Regions from separate parts of the Morococcus cerebrosus genome, predicted to be linked through region 1. Evidence: predicted binding sites of a transcription regulator. Region 1 holds the regulator's gene; the other holds the start of a gene.
What was found. Region 1 encodes FNR, which switches genes on or off when oxygen is low (the NO sensors DNR and NnrR bind a similar motif). Its sites were predicted from a motif close to TTGATNNNNATCAA; they were not measured.
Positions count from the first base shown of each region.

Region 2: ubiU (ubiquinone anaerobic biosynthesis protein UbiU) is a predicted target of FNR. The motif match lies at 11,260-11,273, and genes of this name have one in related genera.

Region 1 is NZ_CP094242.1:1,640,696-1,656,921, reverse strand. It holds gene prfA (peptide chain release factor 1) at 1-575, opposite strand, end outside; gene MON37_RS07805 (methionine ABC transporter permease) at 714-1,400, opposite strand; gene MON37_RS07800 (methionine ABC transporter ATP-binding protein) at 1,402-2,139, opposite strand; gene MON37_RS07795 (hypothetical protein) at 2,367-2,567, opposite strand; gene hemN (oxygen-independent coproporphyrinogen III oxidase) at 2,645-4,066, opposite strand; gene fnr (fumarate/nitrate reduction transcriptional regulator Fnr) at 4,210-4,944, shown strand; partial or broken gene MON37_RS07775 (MBL fold metallo-hydrolase) at 5,029-6,116, shown strand; one part of gene MON37_RS07770 (IS5 family transposase) at 6,168-6,695, opposite strand; one part of gene MON37_RS07770 (IS5 family transposase) at 6,697-6,960, opposite strand; partial or broken gene MON37_RS07765 (DUF2238 domain-containing protein) at 7,004-7,327, shown strand; one part of gene MON37_RS07760 (IS630 family transposase) at 7,330-7,862, opposite strand; one part of gene MON37_RS07760 (IS630 family transposase) at 7,862-8,177, opposite strand; partial or broken gene MON37_RS07755 (DUF2238 domain-containing protein) at 8,228-8,527, shown strand; gene MON37_RS07750 (ACP-like domain-containing protein) at 8,622-8,993, opposite strand; gene MON37_RS07745 (Nramp family divalent metal transporter) at 9,549-10,817, shown strand; gene MON37_RS07740 (universal stress protein) at 11,047-11,511, opposite strand; gene MON37_RS07735 (tRNA threonylcarbamoyladenosine dehydratase) at 11,704-12,480, shown strand; gene MON37_RS07730 (hypothetical protein) at 12,482-12,955, shown strand; gene MON37_RS07725 (hypothetical protein) at 13,007-13,465, shown strand; gene MON37_RS07720 (segregation and condensation protein A) at 13,571-14,458, shown strand; partial or broken gene MON37_RS07715 (transposase) at 14,508-14,570, shown strand; gene brnQ (branched-chain amino acid transport system II carrier protein) at 14,684-16,021, shown strand; gene pncB (nicotinate phosphoribosyltransferase) at 16,154-16,226, shown strand, end outside.
Region 2 is NZ_CP094242.1:1,183,087-1,199,312, reverse strand. It holds gene MON37_RS05480 (peptidoglycan DD-metalloendopeptidase family protein) at 1-548, opposite strand, end outside; partial or broken gene MON37_RS12445 (IS5/IS1182 family transposase) at 699-806, opposite strand; gene ppsA (phosphoenolpyruvate synthase) at 894-3,278, opposite strand; gene ppsR (posphoenolpyruvate synthetase regulatory kinase/phosphorylase PpsR) at 3,697-4,518, shown strand; gene MON37_RS05465 (DUF4198 domain-containing protein) at 4,739-5,578, shown strand; gene fghA (S-formylglutathione hydrolase) at 5,662-6,510, opposite strand; gene MON37_RS05455 (proline--tRNA ligase) at 6,960-8,672, shown strand; gene ubiT (ubiquinone anaerobic biosynthesis accessory factor UbiT) at 8,806-9,246, opposite strand; gene MON37_RS05445 (U32 family peptidase) at 9,233-10,150, opposite strand; gene ubiU (ubiquinone anaerobic biosynthesis protein UbiU) at 10,163-11,170, opposite strand; gene MON37_RS05435 (IS30 family transposase) at 11,535-12,500, shown strand; gene MON37_RS05430 (hypothetical protein) at 12,738-13,229, opposite strand; gene MON37_RS05425 (IS30 family transposase) at 13,286-14,251, opposite strand; gene MON37_RS05420 (hypothetical protein) at 14,602-14,940, shown strand; gene MON37_RS05415 (DUF6429 family protein) at 15,086-15,322, opposite strand; gene MON37_RS05410 (hypothetical protein) at 15,966-16,226, opposite strand, start outside.

The DNA of each region.
Region 1 (16,226 bases):
CTTTCGGTGGCGGGAACGCGCTGTACGCGGTGGCCGCCTGATTCGAATTTCAGACGACTGTACGCGCCCAAACCGACAATACGGGCAATGACTTCTTTATAACCGCCCAACTCGCTTTCGTTGGCGGAGACGATTTCAACCTGCCAGCGGTTGCGCTCGGCGTAGCGGCTGTACATGCGCAGCAAATCGCCTGCAAACAGCGCGGCTTCGTCGCCGCCCGTTCCGGCACGCACTTCGATGAAGATGTTTTTGTCGTCGTCGGCATCTTTGGGCAGCAGCAGTTTTTGCAGTTCGGTATCGAGCGTGTCGATTTTGGCTTTCGCCGCTTCGATTTCTTCGGCGGCAAAGTCTTTCATTTCGGGGTCGGACAGCATTTCTTCGGCATCCGCCAAGTCGCTTTGCGCCAGCTGATAGTTTTGGAACACTTCGACCACGGGCGTCAATTCGGCGTGTTCGCGCGTGAGCTTGCGGTAGTTGTCCATGTCGGACGTGGCTTCGGGTTGTCCGAGGAGGTGGGTGACTTCTTCCAGTCGGTCGCTGAGTTGTTGTAGTTTTTCTAAGATAGACGGCTTCATAATTCTTCCATAACAAATGCCGTCGGGAGTCGTCCGCGACGGCGTGAGGAGGCGTTATTATAATGGGTTTGGTTGGAAATTCAAAAGGATATGACTGAAAAGGTCGTCTGAAAACTTTTCAGACGACCTTTTGATGGTTTAACGTTTATCCAATTTCCGCGCCAATGCGTTGCCGATGCTTTGAATCAGGATAACGAGCAGCACGAGGATGGCGACGATGAAGATGATGACTTCGGTTTGGTAGCGGTAGTAGCCGTAGCGGATGGCGAGGTCGCCCAAACCGCCGCCGCCTATCATGCCCGCTGCCGCGCTGTATGAGAGCAGGCCGATGGCGAGGACGGTGATGCTGGAAACCATGCCCGCGCGCGCTTCGTTCAAGAGGACTTTGCGGACGATGGCAAGCGGCGATGCGCCCATGGCGGTGGCGGCTTCAATCACGCCTTTAGGGACTTCGCGCAGGTTTTGTTCCACCAGTCGGGCGAAGTAAAACAGGCCGGACACGCTCAATACCAGCGAGGCGGCAATCGGGCCGATGGTGCTGCCGACGATGGCGCGGGTGGCGGGTATCATGGCAATCATCAGGATGACGAAGGGGAAGGCGCGCATCAGGTTGACTAAGTTGTCGAGCAGGAAATTTACCGGCTTGTTGTAATGAAGCTGGCGGTTGGAAGTCACGAAAAGCAAGACGCCCAAGAGCGTGCCGAAGATGACGGCAATCGTGGTGGACAGCCCGACCATGACGAAGGTTTCGCCCAAGGCACGGACGATTTCGTCTTTCATGCCGACGATGGTGGAAACGGCTTGTTCGAATGTTAAGTCTGCCATATCAGTCCTCCCGAATCAGTTCGCGCCCGATTTCGGATTGGGCGTGGATTTGGTTGCCGCGTACTTCGACGATTTCCACCACTTTTCCTTTATCCAAAAGGGCAGCGCGGTCGCACAGGCGGCGGATGACGCTCATTTCGTGGGTTACGATGACGATGGTAACGTTGAAGCGCTTGTTGATATCTTCTAGACATTCCAAGACGCTGCGCGTGGTGGCGGGGTCGAGGGCGGAAGTCGGTTCGTCGGCGAGGATGACTTGGGGTTTGGGTGCGAGCGCGCGGGCGATGCCGACGCGCTGTTTTTGTCCGCCGGAAAGCTGGGCGGGGTAGTGGTCGGCGCGTTCGGTCAAGCCGACGATTTCAAGGCATTCTTTAACGCGTTCTTTGATTTTTTCAGACGACCATCCGGCGATTTCCAAAGGAAAGGCAACATTGTCGGCGACGGTGCGATTGCTCAAAAGATTGAACTGCTGAAACACCATGCCGATATTCTGCCGCGCCTGACGCAATGCGGCGGCATCAAGCGCGGTCAGCTCTTGTCCGCACACATTGACCTTGCCGCTGTCGGGACGTTCCAACAGGTTAATCAGGCGCAGCAGGGTGGATTTGCCCGCGCCGGAATAGCCCATCAGACCGAAGATTTCGCCGTCTTGGATTTCGAGGCTGGTCGGCTCGACGGCGGCAAAACGGGTTTTGTCGCGCGTTTGGTAATGTTTGGAAACGTTGTCCAAAATAATCATAAATACTTCCTGATACTTCCGGAAAAAAAGAAGCCCGATGCTGTACACAACGGGCTTGGATATAAAGAAAGGAATAAAAACAGCAGAAAATGAAAATACGCTTTAGCTGTTCATGCCCGCAAGCTGTGTCAAATCGGCAATGTTAACTCAGATATGACTATAATCAAAATCGGTAACTTTGTCAAGTTTTGATATGATTTGTAATTTTAAAATAATAAATTGTCAGCTTATTTGCCGAAAAGCTCCGCCACCATGCGTGCTTCTTCCTCGGTATAAGCCGCGCCGTTGAGCTTCGCAGTCAGGATAAATTCGCCGCTTAACCCTTGTTCGGCGCAGGTTTCGCGCCAACCTTGAAGTCGTTCTTCATCGCTGGCTTTTCGTTTCAGACGACCTATGGTTTGTGCGGCCTGTTTGGTTTGTTCGTTCATTAGCGTTCCTTAACAAAGGGAAACAAAGGGCAAAGGTCGTCTGAAAACGGTTTTCAGACGACCTTTGCTATTCCTCTTTACACTGTTTGCGAATATTGGGCTTTAGTTTCCCTGTGGCGCAGGTGGTAGTCAAACACCATGGCGATATTGCGTATCAGGAAGCGGCCTTTGGGGGTAACGGTCAGTCCGTGCGGTTTCAGGCGGACGAGTCCGAGGGAGGCAAGTTGTTCCAAGTCGGCAAGTTCGTCTTTGAAATAGCGGTCGAACGGGATACCGAACACGCTTTCGTAGATTCGGTAATCCAAGGAGAAACGGCACATCAAATCTTGGATGATATTGCGGCGCAAAAGGTCGTCCTGATTGAGTTGGTAGCCGCGCATGATGGGCAGGTGTCCGGCATCGAGCGCGGCATAGTAGGCGTCGATGTCGCGTTCGTTTTGGGAGTAGGTGCTGCCGATTTTGCCGATGGAGGATACGCCGATGGCAACTAAATCGCAGTCCGCGTAGGTCGAGTAGCCTTGGAAGTTGCGCTGGAGGAAGCCTTCTTTGAGGGCGATGGAAAGTTCGTCATCGGGTTTGGCGAAGTGGTCCATACCGATGAAGACGTAGCCGCGTTCGGTCAGGGTTTGGACGCAGTATTGCAGCATATCGAGTTTTTCTTCGCTGCCGGGAACGGCTTCGGTATCGATGCGGCGTTGCGGCTTGAAGATATGCGGCAGGTGGGCGTAGTGATAAAGGGCAAGGCGGTCGGGATCGAGCGACAAGACAGTGTCGATGGTGGTTTTAATGCTTTCGGCGGTTTGGTGCGGCAGACCGTAAATCAAATCGACGCTGACGGATTTGAATCCGGCTTCGCGGGCGGCATCGATGACTTTTTTGGTTTCGTCGTAGCTTTGGATGCGGTTGACTGCTGCCTGCACTTTGGGATCAAAGTCCTGAATGCCGACGCTCATGCGGTTGAAGCCGAGCTTACCGAGCATGAGGACAGTTTCGCGGCTGACTTTGCGCGGGTCGATTTCGATGGAGTATTCGCCGCCAGGGATCAGTTGGAAGTGTTTGCGTATCATGCGGAATACGCGTTCGATTTGGTCGTCGCTCAAGAAAGTCGGCGTACCGCCGCCGAAGTGCAGTTGCGCGAGCTGATGCCGTCCGCCCAGATGCGGGGCGAGCAGCTCCATTTCTTTTTCAAGGTATTCGATGTAGGCATCGGCGCGGCTTTTGTCTTTGGTGATGATTTTATTGCAGCCGCAGTAGTAACAAATGGTGTTGCAGAAGGGGATGTGGATATAAAGCGAAAGGGGCTTGTTCAAAGCCCCCATACCGCGCTGATTCAAGGCATTGATATATTCGGCTTCGCGAAATCCGTCATGAAAACGGTCGGCTGTGGGGTAGGAAGTGTAGCGCGGACCGCTGGAAGGAAGGCTGGCGATGAGTTCGCGGTCGAACTCAGGCTTGTCATCGTTTCTATTGTGATTATTTTGTATCGGTATTACTTTCATGGCGTGTGCGTGATTAGAGTAATGAAGTTAGGCAATTTTCGGATAGTTTGGTAGAATGCCACAGTATGATAAACCTGTCTTGATATGTGTCAATAACTTACGTAATCATGACAGGATAAAAACCTTAATTTTAAGGGTGTTTTATGACCACACACAATGCTATGCATCAGATGAAAACCCTGTGTTCTTCCTGTTCGCTGCGTGAACTCTGCCTGCCTGTCGGGCTTTTGCCCAATGAGTTTGCACAATTGGACGCGGTCATCCGACAGAGCCGCCGCTTGAAGAAGGGTGAATATCTGTTCCGCACCGGTGAGCCTTTCGCGTCGCTGTTTGCCATCCGTGCCGGTTTTTTCAAAACCACGGTTGCCAGTCAGGACGGTCGCGATCAGGTTACCGGCTTTTTTATGTCCGGCGAACTCATCGGTATGGACGGCATTTGTTCCCATGTCCACAGCTGCGACGCGGTGGCTTTGGAAGACAGCGAAGTGTGTGAGCTGCCCTTCACCCACATCGAAGAGCTGGGACACAACATCCCCAGCCTGAGAAGCCATTTTTTCCGGTTGATGAGCCGCGAAATCGTGCGTGACCAAGGTGTGATGCTGCTTTTGGGCAATATGCGCGCCGAAGAACGTCTGGCAGCGTTTTTGCTGAACTTATCCCAACGCCTTTACTCGCGCGGATTTGCCGCTAATGATTTCATCTTGCGGATGTCGCGCGAAGAAATCGGCAGCTATTTGGGACTGAAACTGGAAACCGTCAGCCGCACACTGTCCAAGTTCCACCATGAAGGTCTAATTTCGGTCGAACACAAACACATTAAAATCCTCGACTCGCAAGCCCTCAAAAAAATGGTATCCGGCTGTTCGCACGCCATCTGACGGATACCGAAACCATTTCAAACTTCAAACAGAATCCAAGGTCGTCTGAAAATTTTCAGACGACCTTCTTCATAAAAACCAATTATGAAACACAAGAAAAAACTCATTGCCTTGACCGCTGTCTGCGCCCTGCTCGCCTACTGGCTTTATCCCGATCAACATCCCGTTTACCCCGCAAGCGACCATTACGACCCGAAAACGCAAACCTTCTTCAACCCCGAACCGCAGCAGAAACCGACCGGCCTGACCGGCGCATTTTGGAAGATTCTGACCGACCCGCAGGCAACGCGCCCGCCCAAACCTCTGCCTACCGTCAAGCCCGATTGGCAAACCTTCCTCGCCGCACCCGAAGGGAAAAGCCGTTTCGTCTGGTTCGGGCATTCCACCCTATTGATGCGGATCGGCGGGCAAACCGTCATTACCGACCCCGTTTTCGGCAATTCCCCATCCCCATCACCATGAAACGCTTCCAGCCTGCCCCCTCAGAAATCGACGAACTGCCGCCCGTCGATGTCATCCTGATTTCACACAGCCACTACGATCACCTCGAAAAAGACAGCGTGCAAGCACTCAATTCAAAAGGCAACAGCCATTTCATCGTCTCACTCGGCATGGGCGTACTGCTGAAAAAATGGGGCGTGCCGCAAGAGCGCATTACCGAACTCGATTGGTGGCAAAGCACCGAACGCAACGGCATCCGCTACACCGCACTACCTGCCCGTCACGATTCATCCCGAACCCTGACCGACCACAACCAAGCCCTGTGGTCCAGCTTTGCCATCGAACACGGCAGCGAAAAATTCTATTTTCACGGCGACTCGGCACAAGGCAGCCATTTCGACAAAATCGCCGAAAAATTCAACGGGTTTGATATCGCGTTCATCGAAAACGGGCAATACAGCGAACATTGGCCCAACAATCACCTCTTCCCCGAGCAAACCGCCCGCTATGCCGCACAGCTTGCTCCCAAACGCTTCATGCCCATCCACTGGGGCGCCTACGCCATGGCACTGCACGCTTGGAACGAACCCCTGCTACAAAGCCTCCCGCTGGCACGCAGCTTGGGTGTCAATCCGTTGACTCCGCTGATGGGGCAAGTCTTCGATGCTGATACCGCCACGCAAGACTGGTTTGCAGAGCCTTTAGAATCAAGCTGCTGCACAGTTTATTGAAAATTTCCATCATTTTTATTAATTTAATACAAAGAAATTCTTAGAGCGTGTTCATAGTCTTCGTAGCAGGACTCCCAAGAAAGCCAAAGCTACCATTTGCAGACTGGTACTCAACTTACGCTCGCAGTTTTTCCAAAGCCGCCTGTTCTTTTCCAACCAGGAAAAGCTGCGCTCTACTACCCATCGCTTCGGCAATACTGCAAAACGGTGCAATTCGTTTCGTTTGGCAATCTCTACCTCCGCACCAATCAACTCCTGTACCGACGAAGCAAATGCCTTACCCGTGTAACCACCGTCAGCAAGGATTTTTTGTATCGCACCAAGATTATCCCGCCCACGTTCCAATGCCACCAGGCAGCCTTTTCTATCCGTAACATCCGCCGTCGTTACCGCAAGGGCATGCGGCAAACCTTGCGTGTCAACCGCTATATGTCGCTTGATACCGCTAACCTTCTTGCCCGCATCGTAGCCTTTTTCCATGGCGGTATCCGTGTTCTTCACACTCTGCGCATCAATAATCAGGAAAGTAGTTGCTTCATGGCGCCCCTGCTTGCGGTGCTCCGCAACTACCTGATTTTTTTAATGCTTCCTCAAGGATGCTGATGCCACTCTCGCGTGGTTCGGTCCATCTCTGGAAGTAGGAATGCACGGTGCGCCATTTGGGGAAGTCGCCCGGCAAAGCGCGCCAGGAGCAGCCAGTGCGTTGCAGGTAGAGAATGGCACAAAAGACATCGTACAAGTCCACCTGGCGTGGCGCTGTGCGTTTACGGGCACTTTCCAGCAGGGGAAGGAGAGGCGCAAATTGCTCGCGACTGATATCGCTTGGGTAGGTTTTTCTGTTCATGCCGATAGTTTACAGCAGAGGCTGAGACAATGAACACGTTCTTATGCAAAAAACTTCGCATGTTATCCCTTTATTATTCACAGTTTTCATTGCTTTACTCATCGTCTGGTCGGGTATCAATCCGTCCGACCGCGCCGTTTGGTACGCCGAAATCATTCCTGTTTCGATCGTATTTATCTCACTCATCGCTACCTACCGCTGTTTCCGTTTCAGTAATCTGGCTTATGTATTCATGAGTTTCTGGCTGATTATGCATACCATCGGTTCTTACTACACTTTCGCCGATGTGCCCTTCGATTGGGCAAACCGCCTGCTTGCGCCGTTTTTAGGCGAAGGACGCAACCATTTTGACCGCGTCGGACACTATAGTCAATTAAAATCAAAATAGGACAGTAACGCATCGTCAAATCGGGCGTAATCAGACAATACGGTTCGCAGATACCGCTTAATATTCGCCCACACCTTCTCAATCGGGTTGAGCTCAGGTGAATAAGGTGCAAGAGGCAATACCTTATGTCCCCATTTTCCCGCCATTTCCCGTAAAACACCCATACGGTGAAATCGCGCATTATCTAAAATAATCACCGATTTTTGAGTCAATGCAGGCAGTAGGCATTGCTGAAACCACGCTTCAAAAAAGACTCCGGTCATCGTATTTTGATAAACCATCGGAGCAATCAGCCGGTTGCCGACTTGTGCGGACACCAGAGATAAGCGTCGGTATCTTTTTCCACTTATCTGCGCTTTCACTATTTGCCCTTTCGGGCTGCGGGCATAGGGACGGAACAGGTAGCGGTCAAATCCTGTTTCATCCAAATAAACACGTTGGTAGCCGGAAAATTCGGCCAGCTGTGTCAAATAATGCGTTACTTTGGCCGGGTCTTGTTCTTTGTAAGTGGTGGTCTTTTTTTGCGCGTCATCCCCATCTGTTTGAGTGCATAGCAAACGGCGGCTGGCGTACAATCAAAATGTTTGGCGATTTCATGCAGATAGGCATCCTGGTGCTGCTCAACATATTGAGCCAGTTTTTGCCTATCCAATTTTACGGCATTTAGACCGGTAACTTGATGTTTTAGGCTGCCTGTTTGTTTTTTAAGGCGAATCCACAGGTAAAGCGTGTTTCTTGACAAATTAAACGTTGCTGCGGTTTGGCTGATGTTTTTGCATTGTTCGTAATAGTTTAAAGCTTTGTTTCTTAAGTCCGCAGAGTATGCCATGGTTAGACCTTCAAAGTTGAGTATTGTACTATTTTGTTTTTAATTGATTATACATCATCGGTTTCTACGCCTATCCGATGGCAGAATGGTTGTTGCGCCGTAAACTCTGCCGTCCTGCGCTTGCCCTGTTTTTCTCCTTGTTCTTCATCATGAGCGTGGCAGCGGCTTACGAAATCATCGAATGGCAGTATGCGGTGATTGACGGCGGCGAAGCAGGTTTGGAAGTACTCGGTTCGCAAGGCGATATTTGGGATGCGCAAAAAGACATGCTCGCTGATACGCTAGGCGCGTTAACGTCACTGGTAGTGTTTATATTGACACGACCGGATAAGCGTTTGAAAACAGGTTGACAGGTTTTAAAGAAATGGGAAAAACAATAGGTCGTCTGAAACCTTATTTCGGTTTTCAGACGACCTTAAAGAAGCTTAAATCATTCGTTGTAAATTAACGGTCGATGTTAACGGGTTCGCAGTTTTTCACGATGAAGCGGTTGCGTGAGTCGGTTACGCCCACAACTTCGGAAGTGGTGTGGGTGTTTTTGTCGATGTAACCGGCAGACATAGAGAAGCCGCGTTTGTTGGTGAATGTTGTACCGGTGCTGTCTGATTGACGTTTGTCAACGCGCAGGCTGATTTGTTTACCGGCTGCATTTGCAGATGCGCCAACTGCATTACCACTGCGGTCAAATTCGTAAACGACATTCAGTTTTTTACCGTTGTCGCATTTGTAAGGAACGTAGCCAGCAGGAGCAGCAGCGGCAGTCATGGAAACACCGGCAGTCAGAACGGCTACAATAGCGGCAGATAAGAATTTCATCTGGTATTACTCCATAAAGTGAGAAAAGAGTGATGTGTGGCGTGGACTATCCGGCGCCATCCTTGCTTTGTTTTGAAAGCAGAACATATTTTATCCGTTCCGAAAAAATATACAATATGCAGATATGCAAAGCTATACAAAGAAATTTTCGAGAAGGGTTATTCTGGTTGTACGAAATTAAATAAGTTGAAAATTTATCATAACAAAATAACTTATTTTATTGTTTTTCTTTTATTTTCGGGTATTGATTTTTTTATAAAAGTTTATCATCAAAGCAAGTACCTGAAAGCCTCTGCACAACACTAACCCCAAGTTAGATATTAAGTATGTTGTTTTTCGGGTGCTGCCCTGATTGGGTATAAAAAGCGATACAAGGTCGTCTGAAAAAGGTTTCCAGCCACAAAATGCTGATGATTGGAGATTTTCGATTCGGTACAGCTTATTTTTAACATATTTCGGCATGAAATATCCGAAATGTCTGTTAGATAATCTCTTGATTTACGTTAAAATACGCCTTTTTTTGTGAAGGTCGTCTGAAAAAAGACGGAGAGAATGATGTCTGAACAACACACACACGCTTCGACTTGGAAAAGCAAAATCAATGCACTGGGGCCCGGAATCATGATGGCTTCGGCGGCGGTCGGCGGTTCGCACCTGATTGCCTCGACGCAGGCGGGCGCGCTTTACGGCTGGCAGCTTGCGTTGATTATCATTTTGACCAACCTCTTCAAATATCCGTTTTTCCGTTTCAGCGCGCATTACACGCTGGATACGGGCAAAAGCCTGATTGAAGGCTATGCGGAGAAAAGCCGCGTTTATTTGTGGGTATTCCTGATTTTGTGCGTTATCTCGGCAACGATTAACGCGGGTGCGGTCGCCATCGTGACCGCTGCCATCGTCAAAATGGCAATTCCCTCGCTGACGCTGAATGTCGGCGCAATCTCCGCACTGATTATGGCTTCCTGCCTGATTATCTTGGCAAGCGGACGCTACAAGGCTTTGGACAACGTTTCCAAAATCATCATCGTCAGCCTGACGATTGCCACAGTCGCCGCCGCCGCCATCGCCATGTCGCGCGGCATGCAGATGAAGTCCGACTTTATCGAACCTACCCCATGGACACTGGCAGGCTTGGGCTTCTTAATTGCGCTGATGGGCTGGATGCCCGCGCCGATTGAAATTTCAGCGATCAACTCATTGTGGGTTACTGAAAAACAACGCATCAATCCTTCCAGCTACCGCGACGGTATTTTCGACTTCAACGTCGGCTACATCACCAGCGCGGTGTTGGCAGTCGTCTTCCTCGCCTTGGGCGCGTATGTGCAGTACGGCAACGGTGAGGCAGTGCAGATGGCGGGTGGCAAATACGTCGGGCAACTGATCAATATGTACGCCGTCACCATCGGCGACTGGTCGCGTCCGATGGTCGCATTCATCGCCTTCGCCTGCATGTACGGTACAACGATTACCGTAGTGGACGGCTACGCGCGCGCGATTGCCGAGCCGGTGCGCCTGCTGCGCGGCAAAGACAAAACGGGCAACATCGAACTGTTCGCTTGGAACGTTTGGGTCGCAGGTACGGGCTTGGCAGTGATTTTCTGGTTCAACAGCGCGATGGCGGAGCTGCTCAAATTCGCCATGATTACCGCCTTCGTTTCTGCCCCCGTGTTCGCTTGGTTGAACTACCGCCTCGTCAAAGGCGACAAACGCCACAAGCTGACGGCAGGTATGGACCTCCTCGCCATCCTCGGCTTGATTTACCTGACTGGGTTTACGGTTTTGTTCCTGCTGAACCTGACAGGCATCTTGGCTGCACCTAAGTAAGCCCAATCAAAACAAAGGTCGTCTGAAAACCGGATTTTGGTTTTCAGACGACCTTTTTGTTATGGGTTTGGTTTGGGGAAGAAGTTATTTATTGGTATAGGTGAATGATATTACGAAGTTCATGATTATAATCAATAATTCGTAAAACCTATTTGAAATAAGATGAAAGAAGGTCGTCTGAAAATCTTAGTTTGAGATTTCAGACGACCTTCTTCAGTAGGGCAGCCCCTTACGCTTCTTCCGCTTTGCTGCGGATAATCAGAAGCGGCAGGTGGCTTTGGCGCATAACGGTTTCGGCGAAGCTGCCCATCAGGAGGTGCATCAGGCCGGTGCGGCCGTGTGTGCCGAGTACCAGCAGGTCGGCGCCGTTTTCATCGGCGTAATCGACCAAATCCTGCGCCATTTCGCGCGCGCCTTTGTTGGCGACCAGCAGGTGTTTGACAATGTTTTCCACGCCGTTTTCGCGGGCGGTTTTTTCAGCGAAGTCCAAGACTTCGTTGCCTTGGGCGACGGCGGCGGCCTCGTAGCTTTCGTGTTGCAGGAATTCGGGGGCGAGCGCCATGTATTCGGCGGGGTTGGCGACGTGTACCAAAGTCAGGCGGGCGTTGTTGACGCTTGCCAACTCGGCGGCGTGTTTCAGGGCGTTGAGGGAAGTTTCGCTGCCGTCAACGGCTACAACCAGATGTTTGTACATAGTTCATTCTCCTTTTGCGCCGCAGGCGGCACTTTGTTTCATGCGGTTGGGAAGGGTCCGATATGAAACGATTATAGACTCTTTCGGGCTGCTGCAACAGCCCGTCTGCTTTCCAGTATAATATGTGTCGGACTCGTTCGCAGCGTTTTGCGTTGATTTTCATTCATTTATTGATATATCACAAGGTTGGGTATGAACGACACCGTTTTTCTTCCTTCGCGCCGTTTTGGCGGTATTGCCAGGCTCTACGGAGATGAAGCACTGGCGCGGTTTTCGCACGCGCACGTCTGCGTGGTCGGCGTGGGCGGGGTAGGCTCTTGGGCGGTGGAGGCTTTGGCGCGGACGGGCATCGGTCGTTTGACCTTGATTGATTTGGACAACGTCGCCGAGTCCAATGTCAACCGCCAGCTTCATGCGCTGACCGACGATTTCGGCAAGGCGAAGGTGACGGCGTTGCGCGAACGCATTGCTCAAATCAATCCGCAATGCGAAGTGGAGGAAATCGAGGATTTTGTGACGGAAGACAATCTCGAAACGCTTTTCAGACGACCTTTCGACTTTGTGATCGACGCGATAGACCAAGTGCGTGTCAAGGCGGCGATGGCGGCTTATTTTGTGCGGCACAATCAGCCGTTTATCCTCAGCGGCGGCGCGGGCGGACAGAAAAATCCGGCATTGATTCAAACCGCTGATTTGAGCCGCGTTACCCACGACCCGCTGCTTGCCAACCTGCGCTACACCTTGCGCAAACGCTACGGCTTCAGCCGCGATACCAAAGAAAAAATGCGCGTGCCGTGTGTGTTCTCGACTGAGAACATTACGCCGCCGCAATCTGGCGAAGCGTGTTCGACCGATACCGCGCCGCAAGGGCTGTCCTGCGCGGGCTATGGCGCGAGTATGCTGGTGACGGCTTCGTTTGGGCTGTATTGTGCGCAGGCGGCGGTAGAACATATTGCGGGACGGAAGTGAGATGAATCGATTTTTTAAAGCCTACTTTATCAGTAGCCTGATTTATGCGGTTGTCTTCGGTTTGCTGGTGTACAGTGTCGGTTTGCTGTTTTCAGGATTCGAATGTTTTGATATTGACGCTGACAATGAACAGTATGCAGAGTATTGTCTGCGAGCTGCTGAAATGTCGGCTTTTGAGAAAGTGTCTTTGAAGTTTTTCTTCTTTCCGTTTTTATCCGTGATGTTATTGTCCCTACTCAATGCCGGCATTATGAAGTGGACCAAACGCTGTACAACTTCGATGACTCTTGCCTTGCCTATTATCGAATGGTTGATTGTTTGGTTCGTTTTTTTGCTGTGGAAGTGGAGTAGTCTGGATAGTAGTTGGACGGCAATAACGGGACTTCTTTTTTTCGGATTGCCTGTTTATGGCATGGCAGCAGTTCAAGCCCTGAGTGTGTTGGTCTCTTCTGCAAATGCCAATCAGAAAATTTGATGTGGGTTTAAGCCTTTTGAAATTTATTTTTTCAGACGACCTTTTTTGCCTATGAACCGATTTTTCAAAGCCTATTTTATTGCCAGCCTGATTTATGCGGTGTGGTTCGGCGTGTTGATGTATGCCGTCGATCCGATGTTTGGCGCAATGGGATGCGACATACAGTCGGGCGATTATTTGTGTTTTCAGGACGGCTCTCCGCGGCCGTTTACCAATTTCCTTTATCCCTTCCTGTCCGTTCCGATATTCAGCCTTTTGCACGCTGCCATCATGAAGTGGCGCAAACGCTGCTCGGTCGGGATGATTTGGTTTTTGGTCGGCTGCGAATGGCTGCTATTGTCGGTTTGGATAATTGCGATGCTGGCACGCGATGGCTTTGTGTTTTCCCGCGATGCCGTTACGGTGCTGACCGGTTCGTTTTTCGCCGTTTTGCCGCTGCTGGGCATGGCGTTGGCGCAAACGCTTGCCATTGCCATCGCTTCTTTGAAAAGCCAACGCAAAAAAGGCTGATTTTTGTTTTGCCGCACTCGTTTGGGCGAAACCCGCTGCGTTTTCAGACGACCCCGTTATTGATTAACCACCCATCGAACCTAATAAGAAAAAGCTCCTCTAAACATGCCTTCAGAACACCTTATTCCTTCCGCTGCGGCAACGTCGTCTGAACACACTGTCGCGTGGGTATTCGGTCAACCCGTAACCGATTTGCCGCAGGATTTGTTTATTCCGCCCGATGCTTTGAAGGTTGTCTTAAGCAGCTTCCAAGGGCCGTTGGATTTGCTGCTTTACCTTATCCGCAAACAGAATATCGACGTTCTCGATATTCCGATGGTAAAGATTACCGAGCAATATCTGCACTATATCGCCCAAATGGAAGCGTATCAGTTTGATTTGGCGGCGGAATATCTTTTGATGGCGGCGATGCTGATTGAAATCAAATCTCGCCTGCTGCTGCCGCGTTCCGAAGAGGTCGAGGATGAAGAGGCGGATCCGCGTGCCGAGCTGGTGCGCCGCCTTTTGGCTTACGAACAGATGAAGCTGGCGGCGCAGGGTTTGGATGCGTTGCCGCGCGCGGGACGGGATTTTGCTTGGGCGTATCTGCCGTTGGAAATCGCGGTCGAGGCGAAGCTGCCGGAGGTGTATGTCGCCGATTTGACGCAGGCGTGGCTGGGCATTTTGTCGCGTGCGAAACATACGCGCAGCCATGAAGTGATTCAGGAAACCATTTCCGTGTGCGCGCAGATGACGGCGGTTTTACGTCGTCTGAACGAGAGCGGGATATGCAAATTCAGCGATTTGTTCAAACCGGAGCAGGGCGCGGCATATGTGGTCGTCAATTTCATTGCGCTCTTGGAGCTTGCCAAAGAAGGTTTGGTCCGCATCGTCCAGCCGGACAACTACGGCGAAATCGAAATCAGCCTGAAACAGGAAAATTTAGAACGCCCGGAAGCGGAAGAGGGCGTTTCAGACGACCCCTACGCCGACGTTGAAGGCGAAACGGCATGATGATTTCACGCTTGGCAAACCCATACCCATTTCCATCAACTGTCCTTTATATAGTGGATTAAATTTAAATCAGGACAAGGCGACGAAGCCGCAGACAGTACAGATAGTACGGAACCGATTCACTTGGTGCTTCAGCACCTTAGAGAATCGTTCTCTTTGAGCTAAGGCGAGGCAACGCCGTACTGGTTTAAAGTTAATCCACTATAAACAAACAGGTACGAATTTATGAACAGTGTTTCCCCGCTCAACCGTAAAGCCTCGCTGTGGGCGGTCGGTTTGATGTTGTTCGCTTTGTTTTTCGGTGCGGGCAATCTGATTTTTCCCGCTTATCTCGGACAACAGGCGGGGGAAAGCTGGTTCTCTGCGATGACGGGTTTCCTGTTGACCGGCGCGGGCCTACCGCTGTTGGGCGTGATTGCCATCGGCTATTCCGGTTCGCGCGATGTGCAGGCGCTGGCATCCAGGGTTGCGCCTTGGTACGGCGTGGCGTTTGCCGTCGCACTGTATTTGTCCATCGGGCCTTTGTTTGCCATGCCGCGTACGGCGACGGTGTCGTTTGAGATTGCCGTTGCGCCGTTTTTGAATGAAAGCCAGAAAATAGTCGGGCTGGCGGCGTTCAGCGTGGCGTTTTTCGGCGTGGCGTATTGGCTGTCGATGTCGCCGGGCAAGCTGGTGGACCGCATCGGTAAAATCCTGACCCCCGTATTGCTTTTGACGATTGCCGTTTTGGTCGGCTACGCCGCGTTGAATCCGATGGGCGTTCCCGCTGCGGCACAAGGCGATTTTGCCCTCCGTCCGTTCATAAAAGGCATTTTGGAAGGCTACGGCACAATGGACGCACTCGCTTCGCTGGTGTTCTCCATTATCGTCATTGACGCCGTGCGCGCGATGGGTGTGGACAACCGCTCCGATCTGCTGCGGACGACCGCCGTTTCAGGCATCGTTGCCGCATCTTGTCTGGCATTGGTGTACCTCTTCATCGGCTATATGGGCGCGACAAGCGTGTCAGGCTTGGGACTTCAGGAAAACGGCGCGGAAGTGTTGTCGAAAACGGCAAATTTCTACTTCGGCGTCCCCGGAAACATCCTCTTGGGCGTCATCGTCCTGCTCGCCTGCTTGAGTACCGCCGTCGGACTGATTACATCATGTTCCGAATATTTCAACCGCCTGTGTCCCGGCATTCCTTACAAAATATTCGTCGTCATCAATACGGTCGTGTCTATGGCGTTGGCGAACAAAGGCCTGTCCTCCATCCTGACTTTCTCCATCCCGATGCTGATGCTGCTGTACCCGCTGACCATCGTCATCATCCTGCTGGTCTTCCTGCACAAACTGTTCGGCGGCAGCCGCATCGTCTATTTCTGCACCATGATGGCAACGCTGGCAGTCGGTTTGCTCGATGCCTATAAAGCCGCGTTCGGTTTCAGCGAAGAAGTCGCCACCGACATCAACGGCGCACTGCCGCTTTACAACGTCGGACTGGGTTGGCTGCTGCCCGCAACCGTCGGCTTTATTTTAGGGTGCATCCTGAACGCCGCGATCAAGAAAAAACATAAGGCTTAAATCACAAAACAAAGGTCGTCTGAAAGATTTCAGACGACCTTTTCAACGCTTCTCCAACCAAAAAAAGTAACACCCGCCCGTCTAACCGTGTTCTAATAATGCTTTACATTTACGCTGAACGAGAGAAAAGCCATGACCGCACCTCAAACGCCCGTTATCCGCTCCCTGCTCGACACCGACCTGTACAAGTTCACCATGCTTCAGG
Region 2 (16,226 bases), 460 kb from region 1:
ACCAGTAAGGCATCATTATGTGCATAAGCTGTAATCGCATAATCATTGTGGCTAATTAAAATCAGTTTGCCGTAACCCCGTACTTCTTCTCCGACATACAATACTTTCCCCGCAGCTGCGGATTTTACAGGTTCTCCGGGTGTGCCTGCTATATCGATGCCTTTATTGGTTGTTCCGTTGTATTGCTTGATAACGGAGTTGCGTCCGTTTTCAACAGGCCATTGTAAGTTCAGGCGGTTGATCGGTGCGACGGCCTGAGTTGCTTGCTTTGATTGGGAAATAGGGCGCGTATTGCGTCGGACGCGTAAGACTTGACCTACTTCGATTTTAGAGGTGTCTTGCAGGTTGTTCCAAGATGCCAATGTATGGATGCTTTGGCCGTGGCGTTTGGCAATTTGGGATAGTGTGTCGCCGGACTTGACTCTGTAATATCCGTCCGGGGCTCTGCCTGTCGGTGAACCGCTTCCGGCGCAGGCAGCCAAAAAAAGTGTCAGGCAGAAAGGGCTTAGTCGTTTGAAGGTCGTCTGAAAAATAGGAATGGTGTTCATCATATGTTTATTTAATAAAAATTAGCGAATGAATTGTCTTCAGACGCTTTATTTGGGTGAAGGTTCATCGGCTTTTGAGATGTTTTATGAATGCTAAATGGCCGCAGAATTTTATCTTTTTGATTAGAAGCATATTTTACTCAGCGTAAAATATAGTGGATTAACTTTAAACCAGTACGGCGTTGCCTCGCCTTGCCGTACTATCTGTACTGTCTGCGACTTCGTCGCCTTGTCCTGATTTAAATTTAATCCACTATAAAGTCAAATTATATCTGCCGTTAGATGGCTAAAACAAATCCCCCGTCCGCTTTAGGGATGGGGGATTTTTAGATTTTATAAAAAATCTTATTTATTCAACTCATTAGCCAAATACAGCCAAGTTTCGATGACGGTATCCGGATTCAGGGAAACGCTTTCGATGCCTTCTTGAACCAGCCATTTGGCGAAGTCCGGATGGTCTGACGGGCCTTGACCGCAGATACCGACGTATTTGTTTTGTTTGCGGCAGGCAGAGATTGCCAAATGCAGCATCACTTTGACGGCAGGGTTGCGTTCGTCAAACGATTCGGACACCAAGCCGCTGTCGCGGTCGAGGCCGAGGGTCAGCTGGGTCATGTCGTTGGAACCGATAGAGAAGCCGTCGAAGTATTGCAGGAATTGTTCTGCCAATACCGCGTTGCTCGGCAGTTCGCACATCATGATCAGGCGCAGGCCGTTTTTACCGCGTTCCAAACCGTTTTCTTTCAAGGCTTTGACGACGGCTTCGGCTTCGCCCAAAGTGCGGACGAACGGAATCATGATTTCGACGTTGGTCAGCCCCATTTCGTCACGGACGCGTTTGAGGGCTTTGCATTCGAGCGCGAAGCAATCTTTGAAGCTTTCGGCAACATAACGCGCCGCACCACGGAAGCCCAGCATCGGGTTTTCTTCGTGCGGTTCGTAAATGCTGCCGCCGACCAAGTTGGCGTATTCGTTGGATTTGAAGTCGGACATACGGACGATGGTTTTACGCGGATAAACCGATGCGGCCAATGTTGCCACGCCTTCGGCGATTTTATCGACGTAGAAGTCGACAGGGGAGGCGTAGCCGGCGATGCGGCGGGTAATTTCCGCTTTCAATTCATCGTCTTGTTTGTCAAATTCCAACAAGGCTTTCGGGTGGATGCCGATTTGGCGGTTGATGATGAATTCCATGCGTGCCAAGCCGATGCCTTCGCTCGGCAGGTTAGCGAAGCTGAATGCCAGTTCGGGGTTGCCGACGTTCATCATGACTTTAACCGGCGCTTTGGGCATATTGTCCAAGGCAACATCGGTAATTTGTACGTCCAGCAGGCCGGAATAGATAAAGCCGGTATCGCCTTCGGCGCAGGATACGGTTACTTCTTGACCGTTGCTCAACAATTCGGTCGCATCGCCGCAGCCGACTACGGCAGGAATACCCAGTTCGCGCGCGATGATGGCAGCGTGGCAGGTACGGCCGCCGCGGTTGGTGACGATGGCGGAAGCGCGTTTCATTACCGGCTCCCAATCCGGGTCGGTCATGTCGGTAACGAGTACGTCGCCTGCTTCAACGGAATCCATTTCGGAGGCGTCTTTCACCAAGCGGACTTTGCCTTGACCGACTTTTTGACCGATGGCGCGACCTTCGCACAATACGGTTTTGTCGCCGTTGATGTCGAAGCGGCGCAGGTTGCGGCTGCCTTCTTCTTGGGATTTCACGGTTTCAGGACGGGCTTGCAGGATGTAGAGTTTGCCGTCCAAGCCGTCACGGCCCCATTCGATATCCATCGGGCGGCCGTAGTGTTTTTCGATTGTCAGCGCGTAGTGTGCCAACTCGGTGATTTCTTCGTCGGTAATGGAGAAACGGTTGCGGTCTTCTTCAGGAACATCGACGTTCATCACGGATTTACCGGCTTCTGCTTTGTCGGTAAAGATCATTTTGATTTGTTTCGAACCCATGGTTTTGCGCAGGATGGCAGGTTTGCCTGCTTTCAGCGTGGGTTTGAATACATAGAATTCGTCGGGGTTGACCGCGCCTTGTACGACGTTTTCACCCAGACCATAAGATGAAGTCACGAAAACGACTTGGTCGAAGCCGGATTCGGTGTCGAGGGTGAACATGACGCCGGACGCGCCGCTGTCGGAACGCACCATGCGTTGTACGCCTGCGGAGAGGGCGACGATGTCGTGTTCGAAGCCTTTATGGACGCGGTAGGAGATGGCACGGTCGTTGTACAAAGAGGCGAATACATGGCGCATGGCTTCTTTGACGTTTTCCAAGCCGTTGATATTCAGGAAGGTTTCCTGCTGACCTGCAAACGATGCGTCGGGCAGGTCTTCGGCGGTCGCAGAAGAACGGACGGCAACGGAAATATCCGCGCCGCCTGCGTCTGCAACCATTTTGTTCCATGCCGTTTCGATTTCGGCATCCAGTTGTTCGGGGAAGGGCGTATCCAAAATCCATTGGCGGATTTCTTTACCGACGCGCGCCAGTTCGGCGACATCTTCCACATCCAGTTGTGCCAGTGCGGCGGAAATACGCTCGCTCAGTCCGTTGTGCGCCAAAAATGCGCGGTAGGCTTCGGCAGTAGTGGCAAAGCCGCCGGGGACGCGGACGCCTTTTTCAGTCAGCTGACTGATCATTTCACCTAGGGAGGCGTTTTTGCCGCCCACGCTTTCAACATCAGTCATACGCAGGTTTTCAAACCAAATTACGTAGTTGTCAGCCATTTGTGTGTCCAATCCAAGATATGTTAAAAAAGAAACGAATACGCTTTGTTATTTTAAGCGATTCAAACGACCGCTGTCATGCTTTTTCTGTCTCGATTTATTTGCGGGTCGTCTGAAAAATTGCGGGCTTCAGGCGTGTAGTCAAATGAAATCTGATGGGGAAACCATTATTCCCATTGTCTATTTCTTTGTAAAACATAAGGTTTGAAATAGATTAATGACTGATTGGTAGAGTTTGGAAAGGTTTTGGATGGGTATAAAATTTTAAGATAATTTAATTATTGGAATAAAAATGCGTTTATAAAGTAGTTTGATTTTGGCGTAGTTGGGTGTAATTTAAGCGTATTCCCTTTATTTAGAAGGTTTCAGCTGCTATGATGACTGCCTGCAACCATTTAAAATTTTAGAGGATAACCGAATGACCGCACCGCGCCATGTGTTTTATATTTCCGACCGTACCGGCCTGACTGCTGAAAATATCGGTGAGGCACTGCTGAATCAGTTTGGCAGAATCGAATTCAAACGCCACACCTATCCTTTCATTGATACGCCTGAAAAAGCGCGTACCGTCGTCGAAATAGTCAACCGCAACGCTCAGGAAAACGGTTTGCGCCCGATTGCCTTCGTCAGCGTCGTCAATGACGAAATCCGTGAAATCATCAAAAAAGCGGGCGCTTTCCATATCAATTTTTTCGAAACCTTCCTCGGGCTTTTGGAAAAAGAACTCAACACCGAGGCGGTTGCTGCCGAACAGGGGCACCACAGTATCGGCGATACGCAACGCTATGATGCGCGTATGGAGGCGGTCAATTTCTCGCTCAACCATGACGACGGCGTCAGCGATAAAAACCTGAAAGAAGCCGATGTGATCCTGATGGGCGTATCGCGTTCAGGCAAAACGCCGACCTGTCTTTACCTTGCTCTGCAATACGGCATCCGCGCCGCCAATTACCCGCTGATTCCCGACGATTTGGAATCCACCGACCTGCCGCGCATGGTCAAACCTTACAAAGACAAGCTGTTCGGCCTGACCATTCAACCCGAACGCCTGCAGGCCATCCGTCAAGAGCGCCGTCCGAATTCGACTTATGCCAAAATCGATACCTGCCGCAGTGAGATTTCCGATGCGCAAAATATGTTCAAACGCCATGGCATCCCGTTCACCAATACGACGGATAAATCGGTGGAGGAACTTGCCGTCCATATCCTTCAAGCCTGCAAATTGAAGCGGCGTTTTTGATTTTCTTAAAGTATGAGCAAGTGGTCGTCTAAAAAGCAATTTGGTGTTTCAGACGACCTCTTGTTTTCTATCGTTCAGTCTAAATAGATTTCTAGTTCTTTGTAACTATAAACAATCATCAATAATATTTACATTTCGAAATAAAAAGAGTAAGGTTGCCTTGCTTTTCGGGCTTTCCGTTGGCTTTTGAACCGTAAACAATCAAATTTGAGGAAGAAACATGAAAAAATTATGGATACTTGGCGCATTGGGCTTGAGCATGGCGGCGCAGGCGCATGATTTGTGGGTGTCGGCTCCGGTGCGTTTAGATTCGGGCAGTACGTTGAAAGCGGATTTGGGTTACAGCCATGATTTCCCGAATGTCGAAAAAATCGCCGACGACCGCGTGCACATTTTCAAACCGCTGCAATTGACGGACAAATCCGGAAAAACGATCGATTTGACGAATAAAGGCGAAAATTACCAATATGTTTCCAAATCCCGCCTGAAAGACGGCTCGTATTGGGTCGGCGCGGTGTACAAACCGACGTTCTGGTCGCAAAACAGCGAAGGCTGGAAACAGAAAACCTTGAAAGACCTGCCCGGCGCGACTTATTGCGAACAGGCTCAGATGTTCGGCAAAGCGTTTTTGCAAGTGGGTGGCGCAGGCTTGGATGAAAGCGTATTGACCCGTCCGGTCGGTCATGAATTGGAACTGGTGCCGCTGAAAAATCCGAATGAAGTCAAGGTGGGCGGTCTGCTGCCGATTAAAGTGCTTTATAAAGGCAAGCCGTTGGCAAAAGCGACGGTAACGGCAAGCTCGGATACGCTGGCGGAAATGGATTTGGCGGCTACGCACGACCACCGCGAGCCGCAAGGTTTTTCAGGGAAAACGGATAAAGACGGCGTCGTCAATGTGATTCCTTTGATTGAAGGTTTGTGGAAAATCAAAGCCACCCATCAGGCGGATTATGCCGATAAAAGTGTTTGCCAACAAGACAATGCCTATGCAACACTGATTATGCCCGTCGGAACGAAACGCGCGGCTGAACGGCATGAACACCATCATCATCAACACTAATTGAGTGTGAAAGATCGAAAAGGTCGTCTGAAAAAGTTTTCAGACGACCTTTCTTTATATAGTGGATTAAATTTATAGTGGATTTACAAACCTAATGCCTCAGCATGAAACTCGATATGCGAGTCGATAAAGCTGGCGATGAAGAAATAATCGTGTCCGTAGCCGGGGCGGACTTTATATTGCACGTTAAAGCCGTTGGCGCGGGCGGCATTGACGAAGGCTTCGGGTTGTAATTCGTCGGGGAACAGCGGATCAATGCTGCCTTGGTCGATGAGTATCGGCAGCTTGCGTGAGGTCGTCTGAACGAGCGATGCGCTGTCGTAAGCCTGCCAAGCCTCCGATTCCGCGCCCAGATAGGCGGCAAACGCCTGCTTCCCACCCCGGCTGGCGGTCGGATGGCACAAGGGTGCAAACGCGGAAACGGCGACATAGCGGCTGGGGTTTTTCAGGGCGATGGAAAGCGCGCCGTGTCCGCCCATGCTGAAACCTGCGATGCTGCGTTCTTGGGTGGCGGGGAAATGCCGTTCCACCCAATCGGGCAGTTCGCGGCTGATATGGCTGTACATCTGATAATGCGCCGCCCACGGCTGTTCGGCTGCATCGACGTAAAATCCCGCGCCCTGTCCGATAAATTCGTTCGCGCTGTCGCTAATATGGCTGCCGCGCGGCGAGGTGTCGGGGAAAACGACGATGATGTTCCATTGCGCGGCGAAACGCTGGATGCCGGTTTGGCGTATCAGTTCCGAGCCGTCGCCGTGCAGTCCCGACAAGAAATACAAAACCGGCGCGGGATAGCCTTTCAATACCTGCGGCGGAAGGTAGATGCCGAAGGTCATATCGGTTTGGCAGGTTTCGGAAAAGCAGCGGTATTGTTCTTGATGGCCGTTGAACATTTTGGCGCGTGAAAGCAGGTGTAATTCGTGTGCGGACATAGATAGTATGGCGTGAAAAAAGCGAAGGCATCATCTTAACAGAAAGACCGCGTTACGGGCTTTTAAAAACCTATCGAACGGTATGGTTTCAGACGACATCAATCTATACACAAACTCTGTGGATAAGTTTGTTGATAAGCTTTGGGTAATCGGAATTTTTGCTTTTGGAACAACCCAAGCCTTTCGGTGCTTAAAAAATAGTCAAATAAAATACAATAAAATCAATTAGTTATAAAAATAAAAAATTTCAAAGCCCTTATGGGAAAAATCTATAAGCAAAACAAGCCAATGCGAAATTGTGTATAAAAAGTGATTGACACGCCCGATAAATGTCAGATGAATCGACTCAAAAAGAAAGACTGCGGCGGCTCCCGCATAGGGAAAAACTTCAATCCCCCTGCCTTTCGCGTTACAATACGCGCTTACTTTTTTACACAGAAAAACACACCATGAAAGCCAGCCAATTTTTCATTTCCACCCTGAAAGAAGCCCCCGCCGAAGCCGCGCTTGCCAGCCACAAGCTGATGATTCGCGCCGGTCTGATTAAAGCCAACGCGTCCGGCCTTTATACTTGGATGCCGATGGGGTTGCGCGTGTTGCGTAAAGTCGAAAACGTCGTGCGCGAAGAAATGGCGCGCGCGGGCAGCGTGGAGTTGCTGATGCCGGTGGTGCAGCCTGCCGAGCTGTGGCAGGAATCCGGCCGCTGGGAATTTTACGGTAAAGAACTGCTGCGCCTGAAAGACCGCCACGACCGCGATTTCTGCATGGGACCGACCTGCGAGGAAGTCATCGCCGACATCGTGCGCAAAGAAATCAACAGCTACAAACAGCTGCCGAAAAACTTTTACCACATCCAAACCAAATTCCGCGACGAGGTGCGCCCGCGCTTCGGCGTCATGCGTGCGCGCGAATTCGTCATGAAAGACGCCTATTCCTTCCATGCCGACTACGCCTCGCTTCAGACGACCTATGATGCCATGTACGATGCTTACTGCCGCATCTTCACCCGTCTGGGCTTGGAATTCCGCCCCGTCGCCGCAGACACCGGCAGCATCGGCGGTACCGGTTCGCACGAGTTTCAAGTGTTGGCGGAAAGCGGCGAAGATGTGATTGCATATAGCGACACTTCCGATTACGCCGCCAATATCGAGCTGGCTCCGACCTTGCCGCTCAAAGGCGAACGCGCAGCCGCTCAGGCAGAGCTGGCCAAAGTACACACGCCGAACGTCAAAACCATTGATTCATTGGTTGACTTCCTCAGCATTCCGATTGAAAAAACACTGAAATCCATCGTGGTCGAAGGCGAAAACGAAGGCGAAATCGTCTTATTGCTGTTGCGCGGCGACCATGAGTTCAACGACATCAAAGCCGAAAAACTCGCAGGCGTGAAATCGCCACTGACCATGGCAGATCCTGCCGCCATCCGAGTGCAGTTCGGTGCAAACGGCGGCTCGCTCGGCCCTGTCGGCTTCACAGGCAAAGTCTATGCCGATTTCGCCACCGAAAAAGGCGCAGACTGGGTTATCGGCGCGAATGAAGACGACTACCACTATACCGGCTTCAACTTCGGCCGCGACGCCGCCGAGCCTGAATTCGTCGATTTGCGCAACGTCGTCGAAGGCGACGAAAGCCCCGACGGACAAGGCCGTCTGAAACTGGCACGCGGCATCGAAGTCGGACATGTCTTCCAATTGCGCGACAAATACACCCAAGCCATGAACGTAAACTTCCTTGACAACAACGGCAAATCGCAAATCATGGAAATGGGCTGCTACGGTATCGGTATTACTCGCGTTGTGGCCGCTGCCATCGAGCAAAATAACGACGAAAAAGGTATTATCTGGACCAAAGCAATGGCGCCGTTTGAAGTCGTTATCGTGCCGATGAACTACAAAAAATCAGACTCCGTACGCGAAGCCGCCGACAAAATCTACGCCGAACTGCTGGCCGCAGGCGCGGACGTCCTTCTCGACGACCGCGACGAACGCGCAGGCGTATTGTTGAACGACTCCGAGCTTTTGGGCATCCCGCACCGCATCGTCATCGGCGACCGCGCCTTGAAAGAAGGCAATGTCGAATACGCCGAACGCCGCGACAATCAGGCACAAACCGTGGGCTTGAATGAAATCGCCGGCAAAGTATTGGCTGCATTGAAAGACTAATGACGGTTTAAAACGGATGCAGATGAAAGAAGGTCGTCTGAAAACTGGAAACAGGTTTCAGACGACCTTCATTATTGTGAAATCAGAAGCTTAACGGATGAATGCTTTGCTTCATTCTTGCACGAACCGGCATTCAATCGGACAACTGCCGTTTCAAAAACCAATCGCCGAATGGCCAGTCCACGCTGTCGAGCAGATTTTTGGTAATCAGCCCCAGTTCAGTATCGCCTTCGATTTGCAGTTTGCGGTTGAAAAACAAAGTATCGGGGTCTTCCTCGCGCATCATCATGCGCATAAAGTCGATGCCGTTGGCGGCAAGGCGCAAATCGGGTGTGCCGAAAAAATCCGCATCGATGAATTTTTCGGCATTGGCGGTGAAACGCACCTTGATGCCCGCGTCCAATACGTCGATTTCGAATTTTTTGCCGTCAAATAGGCTCATGTCGGCGGGCAGCAATCCGCGTTTGAGCATGGTGTTGAGGGCAAAAACCAAAGCGAAACGCGGCGGCCTGCCCGGTAATTTACCGCCGATTTTTCCCGCCCATGCGGGCAATACGATTTCAGGCAACGCCATAATATTCCTCCTTCACAGCTTCGATACCGGGCTGGCCATGCCAATAGCCGTCCACCAGCGTGCCGGTGGTCAGTCTTTCCAATTCGGGAAGTGCATCTGCCAGGGCGGCTTTGCCGTCCAATACATCGCGGTGGATACGGACAATTTCCGCCATGCCGTGCATTTGCGGCGACAGGCGCAGCATGTTCACGCCGATTTGCCGCAAATCCTCATGGTGCGGCAGCAGGTTTTGGCAGCCGTAAGACATGGTTTGGATGCCGTTGATGGTTAAAAAAGGCTTGCCCTCTCGGGTATTCATGTCCATGCCTTGCTCGTAATCCAAGCAACGGAATTCGCAGCCGTCTTTGTTCAGGTTGTAATGACGCGCGGTAAAGCAGCGTGAAGAGTACGCCAAAGGCATTTTACCCCAAGCAAACAATTCCGTTTCAATGTCGTCTGAAGCCTTGATGATTTCGGCAACTTTATCACGGCTCAACTCGGACGGCGTAATCCAGCGGTATGCGCCCAGTTTTTGAAATAGCGCCAGCGTGCTTTCGTTGTAAATGTTCAGGCTGGCGCCGGCGACAAACGGAATGCCGTGCTCGCGCGCCAGTTTGACCGCGCCCATATCGTTGGCTTCGACTTTGAATTTTTCCTGCCCCGTGATTTTGCGCAGGCGTTTCAAATCGGATTCGCTTTCCAGCAGCACCTGCGACGACAGAATAATTTCCTTGCCGCTTTCCGCCAAATCTTCCGCCAGGCTGACCCAGTCGGCAAAACGCATTTTCTGGCGGCGCGAACACACCACTTCGCCCAGATAAATGGTATCCACCGGTGCATCCAGCATGGCGGCGTAAAATTCCAGCAGGGCTTCCTTCTGCCAGAAAAACAAAACCGGCCCCAATGATAGTTTCATCGGATTCATTTTCCCTCCCCCTTATTTCCACGGACGGCTGTATGCGCCCAAGGTCGTCTGATGCCCTTCCGAAACCTTGCTCAGCGCGTTGTTCCACACCGGATTGACTTTGAAATGCGCCGGATCGGCAGCGGCCGCGTCCAAAGCCTGCCGCAGCGATTTGGTTACCTGCGCCGTGTACATCGGGCTGCGTTGACGGCCTTCGATTTTGATGGCGGACACACCGATTTTGATGAGTTCGGGCAGCATTTCCAAAACATTCAGGCTGGTCGGCTCTTCCAGCGCGTAATAGGTTTCGTCATTGACTTCAAAACGACCTTTGCACAGGGTCGGATAGCCTGCTGGTTCGTCCGGTTTGTATTGGTCGATTAACACCTGGTTCAGCCGCACGTTCATGCGGTCGGGCAACTGCTCCCAGCGTACGGCTTTGGCAGGCGAACACACGCCTTGCATATTCGGCGATTCGCCCGTCGCATAACTCGATAAAATGCAGCGCCCTTCCACCATGACGCACAAACTGCCGAAACCGAACACTTCGATTTCCACATCCGTATTGTCAATCACATGTTTGACCTGATCCACGGTCAAAACGCGCGGCAGCACGGCACGGCGGATACCGAACAGCTCCTTCATCATATTGATGGCTTCGTAATTGGTCGCCGAACCCTGCACCGACATGTGCAGCCTCAAATCAGGATGACGCTCGGCGGCATAAGCCATAATCGCAGGATCGGCAACGATTATCGCGTCCGCCCCCAGTTGCACCGCCGTATCGACAGCCCGATGCCACCGCTCGATTTGCCCCGCCTGGGCAAAAGTATTGATGGCCATCAACACATTACGGCCGCGCGCATGAGCGTAAGCCACCCCTTCCTGCGCCGATTTCATATCGAAATTCAGCCCAGGAAAATTGCGCGCATTCGTCGCATCTTTCAGCCCCATATAAACCGTGTCCGCGCCATTGTCCACCGCCGTCTTCAAAGCGGGCAGGTTGCCGGCGGGACAAACCAACTCAGGGATTTTCGGCATTTTGCGTTCCTCGACTCTTGTAGTTTGTTATTCGAAAATCAATATCTAGTATGATTTCGGGTATTTTAGAGATTTGGACACAAGATATTATGATTTAAATCAATTGTGAAATCAGGTTTGGATAACGTATGTTTTAGTTAACATAATTTAACTATGTTAAATATCAAGCTAATCAGTGGGTTATCTTTTCCAATTTGATAATATGAGATTAGTTATTATCTATTAAATTTATAGATTTTTACAATAAAAGGTCGTCTGAAACCTGTTTCAGACGACGGCGGATTCGCATTTGAAGTGCAACTTTCCATAACAGAAAAAGGCCAGTATGCGGTAGCATACGGCCTTTCCTGCAAGAAAGATTGCCATGAGCTACACACAACTGACCCAAGACGAACGATACCATATCCAATACCTGTCCCGCCACTGCACCATCGCCGAAATCGCCAAACAGCTCAACCGCCACAAAAGCACCATCAGCCGAGAAATCAAGCGGCACTGCATCCAAGGACAGCAATACAGCGCCGATAAAGCCCAACGGCAAAACCGGCTGACCAAACAGCACCGGCGAAAACCCTATAAGCTCGATTCGCAGCTGGTTCAACACATCGACACCCTTATCCGCCGCAAACTCAGTCCCGAACAAGTATGTGCCTACCTGCATAAACACCACGGGATCACACTCCATCACAGCACCGTTTACCGCTACCTCCGCCAAGACAAAAGCAACGGCGGCACTTTGTGGCAACACCTCAGAATATGCAGCAAACCCTACCGCAAACGCTACGGCAGCACATGGACCAGAGGCAAAGTGCCCGACCGCGTCGGCATAGAAAACCGACCTGCTATCGTCGACCAGAAAACCCGCATCGGCGATTGGGAGGCCGACACCATCGTCGGCAAAAATCAGAAAAGCGCGTTATTGACCTTGGTCGAACGCACTACCCGCTACACCATCATCTGCAAATTAAAGAACTTAAAAGCCGAAGACACTGCCCGGGCGGCCATTAGGGTATTAAAGGCATATAAAGCCAGAGTCCACACCATCACCATGGATAACGGCAAAGAGTTCTACCAACACACCAAAATAGCCAAAGCCTTGAAGGCGAAAACCTATTTTTGCCGCCCTTACCATTCTTGGGAGAAAGGGCTGAATGAGAACACCAATGGACTCATCCGGCAATATTTCCCCAAACAAACCGATTTCCGAAACATCAGCGATCGGGAGATACGCAGGGTTCAAGATGAGTTGAACCACCGGCCGAGAAAAACACTTGGCTACGAAACGCCAAGTGTTTTATTCTTAAATCTGTTCCAACCACTGGTACCCTAGTGTTGCACTTGAAATCCGAATCCAAGGACCTTTATTTAGGCGGAAGCAGACGGCTGCTTGCTTTAAAATTCAACGTGAAATTGCGTTCGCCGCCGTATTCGTCTGCCGTCTCAAACCCGTTTTGCGCATTAAATTGCGTCATTCAGCGCGGCTCGGTTTGTCGGGGTCTGCCGTTTCGGAAACCGACAGCAGCCCGTCAGGACGAAGCAGACAGAGAATTATGGATAAGTATGCAGGTTACCAATCACTTTCTTTATCATCTGATAAATATTTTTGCAATTCAAATTCATATTGTTCTAATTTGTTGTCCAAATCGCTTAAAGCCTGTTTCATTTGGCTGAATTTACTGCTTGCAGAACACAAGCTACTGAAGTTTGACATGGATAATATATCCATATTGGGAGAGAAAAAAAGGTCTACGCTTAAATCCAATATATCTATCGGAATATTAGCATCGTAATCCAACTTTTCTTCTGCTATCACAGCCAATGCTTGGTTTAGATTGTTAATTGCCTGTTTTGCTTCTTGCAAACTTCTTTGGGCACTCGAAGAGGCATAACTAGACCATAGGGATATTGCTTTGCTCTTGGTAAATATGTCCAACAATTCGGTTTTTGCCGTATGATCGGTATCAGTTGATGCTAAGGACAGTTTGTTGTCGGCTATTTGAAGTAATTTTCTTGTGTGCCGAATTTTTTGGAGACGTACCCTGATAATGTCATGGTTCATATGGTTTCCTTTATAGTTTCGAAAGAGGTCCTTGGATTCGGATTTCAAGTGCAACACTAGGGTACCAGTGGTTGGAACAGATTTAAGAATAAAACACTTGGCGTTTCGTAGCCAAGTGTTTTTCTCGGCCGGTGGTTCAACTCATCTTGAACCCTGCGTATCTCCCGATCGCTGATGTTTCGGAAATCGGTTTGTTTGGGGAAATATTGCCGGATGAGTCCATTGGTGTTCTCATTCAGCCCTTTTTCCCAAGAATGGTAAGGGCGGCAAAAATAGGTTTCCGCCTTCAATGCTTTGGCTATTTTGGTGTGTTGGTAGAACTCTTTGCCGTTATCCATGGTGATGGTGTGGACTCTGGCTTTATATGCCTTTAATACCCTAATGGCCGCCCGGGCAGTGTCTTCGGCTTTTAAGTTCTTTAATTTGCAGATGATGGTGTAGCGGGTAGTGCGTTCGACCAAGGTCAATAACGCGCTTTTCTGATTTTTGCCGACGATGGTGTCGGCCTCCCAATCGCCGATGCGGGTTTTCTGGTCGACGATAGCAGGTCGGTTTTCTATGCCGACGCGGTCGGGCACTTTGCCTCTGGTCCATGTGCTGCCGTAGCGTTTGCGGTAGGGTTTGCTGCATATTCTGAGGTGTTGCCACAAAGTGCCGCCGTTGTTTTTGTCTTGGCGAAGGTAGCGGTAAACGGTGCTGTGATGGAGTGTGATACCGTGGTGTTTATGCAGGTAGGCACATACTTGTTCGGGACTGAGTTTGCGGCGGATAAGGGTGTCGATGTGTTGAACCAGCTGCGAATCGAGCTTATAGGGTTTTCGCCGGTGCTGTTTGGTCAGCCGGCTTTGCTTCTGTGCTTTTTCGGCGCTGTATTGCTGTCCTTGGATGCAGTGCCGCTTGATTTCTCGGCTGATGGTGCTTTTGTGGCGGTTGAGCTGTTTGGCGATTTCGGCGACGGTGCAGTAGCGGGACAGGTATTGGATATGGTATCGTTCGTCTTGGGTCAGTTGTGTGTAGCTCATGGCAATCTTTCTTGCAGGAAAGGCCAGTATGCTACCGCATACTGGCCTTTTTCTGTTATGGAAAGTTGCACTTCAAATGCGAATCCGCCGTCGTCTGAAATTTTTTAGATGACCTCTTTTCTCTATGTTAATCAAACCAACTTGCCGCTTAGCCAATCTTCTTCAGGCAGTTTTGCAGTATCTGTACCTCAGACCTGTTCCAAACCCAGTCTGCCACCGCTTTTACCGCCGACTTGTTCGGCTGCGAATTTGACAAAATCTCCGGCTTTCACTTTTCCGGTCATGGCTTTGGATATACCGGCGCACAGCGTATGGCGTAGCCTATGCACGCGGTTGGAAGGGGCTACGGTTTGCTGAAAGTACAGGCTGCTTTTGATAAAGATAGATCGTCTGAAAATTATTTTTCAGACGGCTTTGAGATTACGGGTAATATGGGGATTTCGTTGGATCATGACCCAAGCTGCGTTTGCTGCCGACTGGATTACGATATGGTTTGGAATCATTCGGTAACAACAAAAACCGCGTGCGTGCGTACCGCACACACCCTACACCTCAATCTTAAGGTTTACGTCGCCCGCAGTGGTAGGGTGTGTGGTCTAGCCACGCACGCGGTTGACAGGGGTGCGGGCTACGGCTTGCTTGCCGTAATGTGTGTACTGTCTGCGGCTCGCCGCCTTGTCCTGATTTAAATTTAATCCACTATACGTTTGCCGATTCAGTAATAACAAAAACCTCGGGTGTGCATTGCACATACCCTATTCACCGGTTTTGTTTTCTTGTAATTTATGGCTAGAGCGGAATAGTTGGGCACGCAGTTAGCGGGAGCAGGCTTTTCTACAAATCCGATTCCCCGCCAAACATCTCTTCTGCTAAGGCTTTGGCTTTTTCCAAACCTTCGGGGGTGAGATAGGCGGATTTGGCTTTGCCCCAAGGCTGGCTGATTAGGCCTTGCTCGTGCAGGCTATTGAGCAGGTCAAAATCGTAGCCTTTCCAAAAACGTCCGTCTTCAAATTCCAATGCGCCGATTAGGGCAAGCAGGGCGTTTTCCATTTTTTGGCGGTTATAGGACATAGATTGGAGCTTTCTTGATTTGGATTGATGGGGTCGGGATGTGGAAGGATGCAGTATCGATTCGATAACGGCAGCAATCGCGTGCGTGCGTACCGCACACACCCTACACCTTAATCTTAAGGTTTGCATCGCCCGCAGGTAGGGTGTGTGACATGGCAACGCACGCGGTTTGTGGGAATGCAGGCTACGGCTTGCTTTTAGTTTTATGATGGAGGCAGGTTATTGGTAGTTTCAAAGGAAATAGAATTAAATCAGCATCCCGTTTTCACTAAACTGACTACCGCGCTTGCCGTATTGGTCGGCAAATTCGCCATTGATGATGGCGGAGATGGTAACTTGCGTGATGATTCTCCTATGTTTTCGGATTGGATGGTATCGGGATTTTAGCGGAAAAAGGCCGTCTGAAAACGGGGTTTTGGGTTTTCAGACGGCCTTGCAAAGATTCAGATATTAGCAGGCAGTTGGGAAACTTGGATTTGTAGGTCGGGCATTTATGCCCGACAAATCCCATTTGTAAAGAGTCGGGCATAAATGCTGCTGCCGCGCTTGCTGTAACGGTCGGTAAATTTGCCATTGATGATAGTAAATGTGGTTACTTATTTTATCGAACCTTAAGGAATATATAAAAAATATCTCTTAAGAATTATTTAAGTTTATTTGTAATTTTCCGAATATCGTCAGAAATTTTTTCAACTTTATTAGCAATACTACATAAAGGATTATCATCACCAAGTTTGGTAACACCTTCGTAATGCCCAATGTTCAAAATATACCTATTGTATTCTCGCTCAGTTGCCATTGAATTATTTTTCCAACTAATTTCAACAAAATAGGACTTATCTTTTATATCCGAATATTCAGATAAATAGGTAGATAATCCTTGATTTGGATTTAATACACTTAT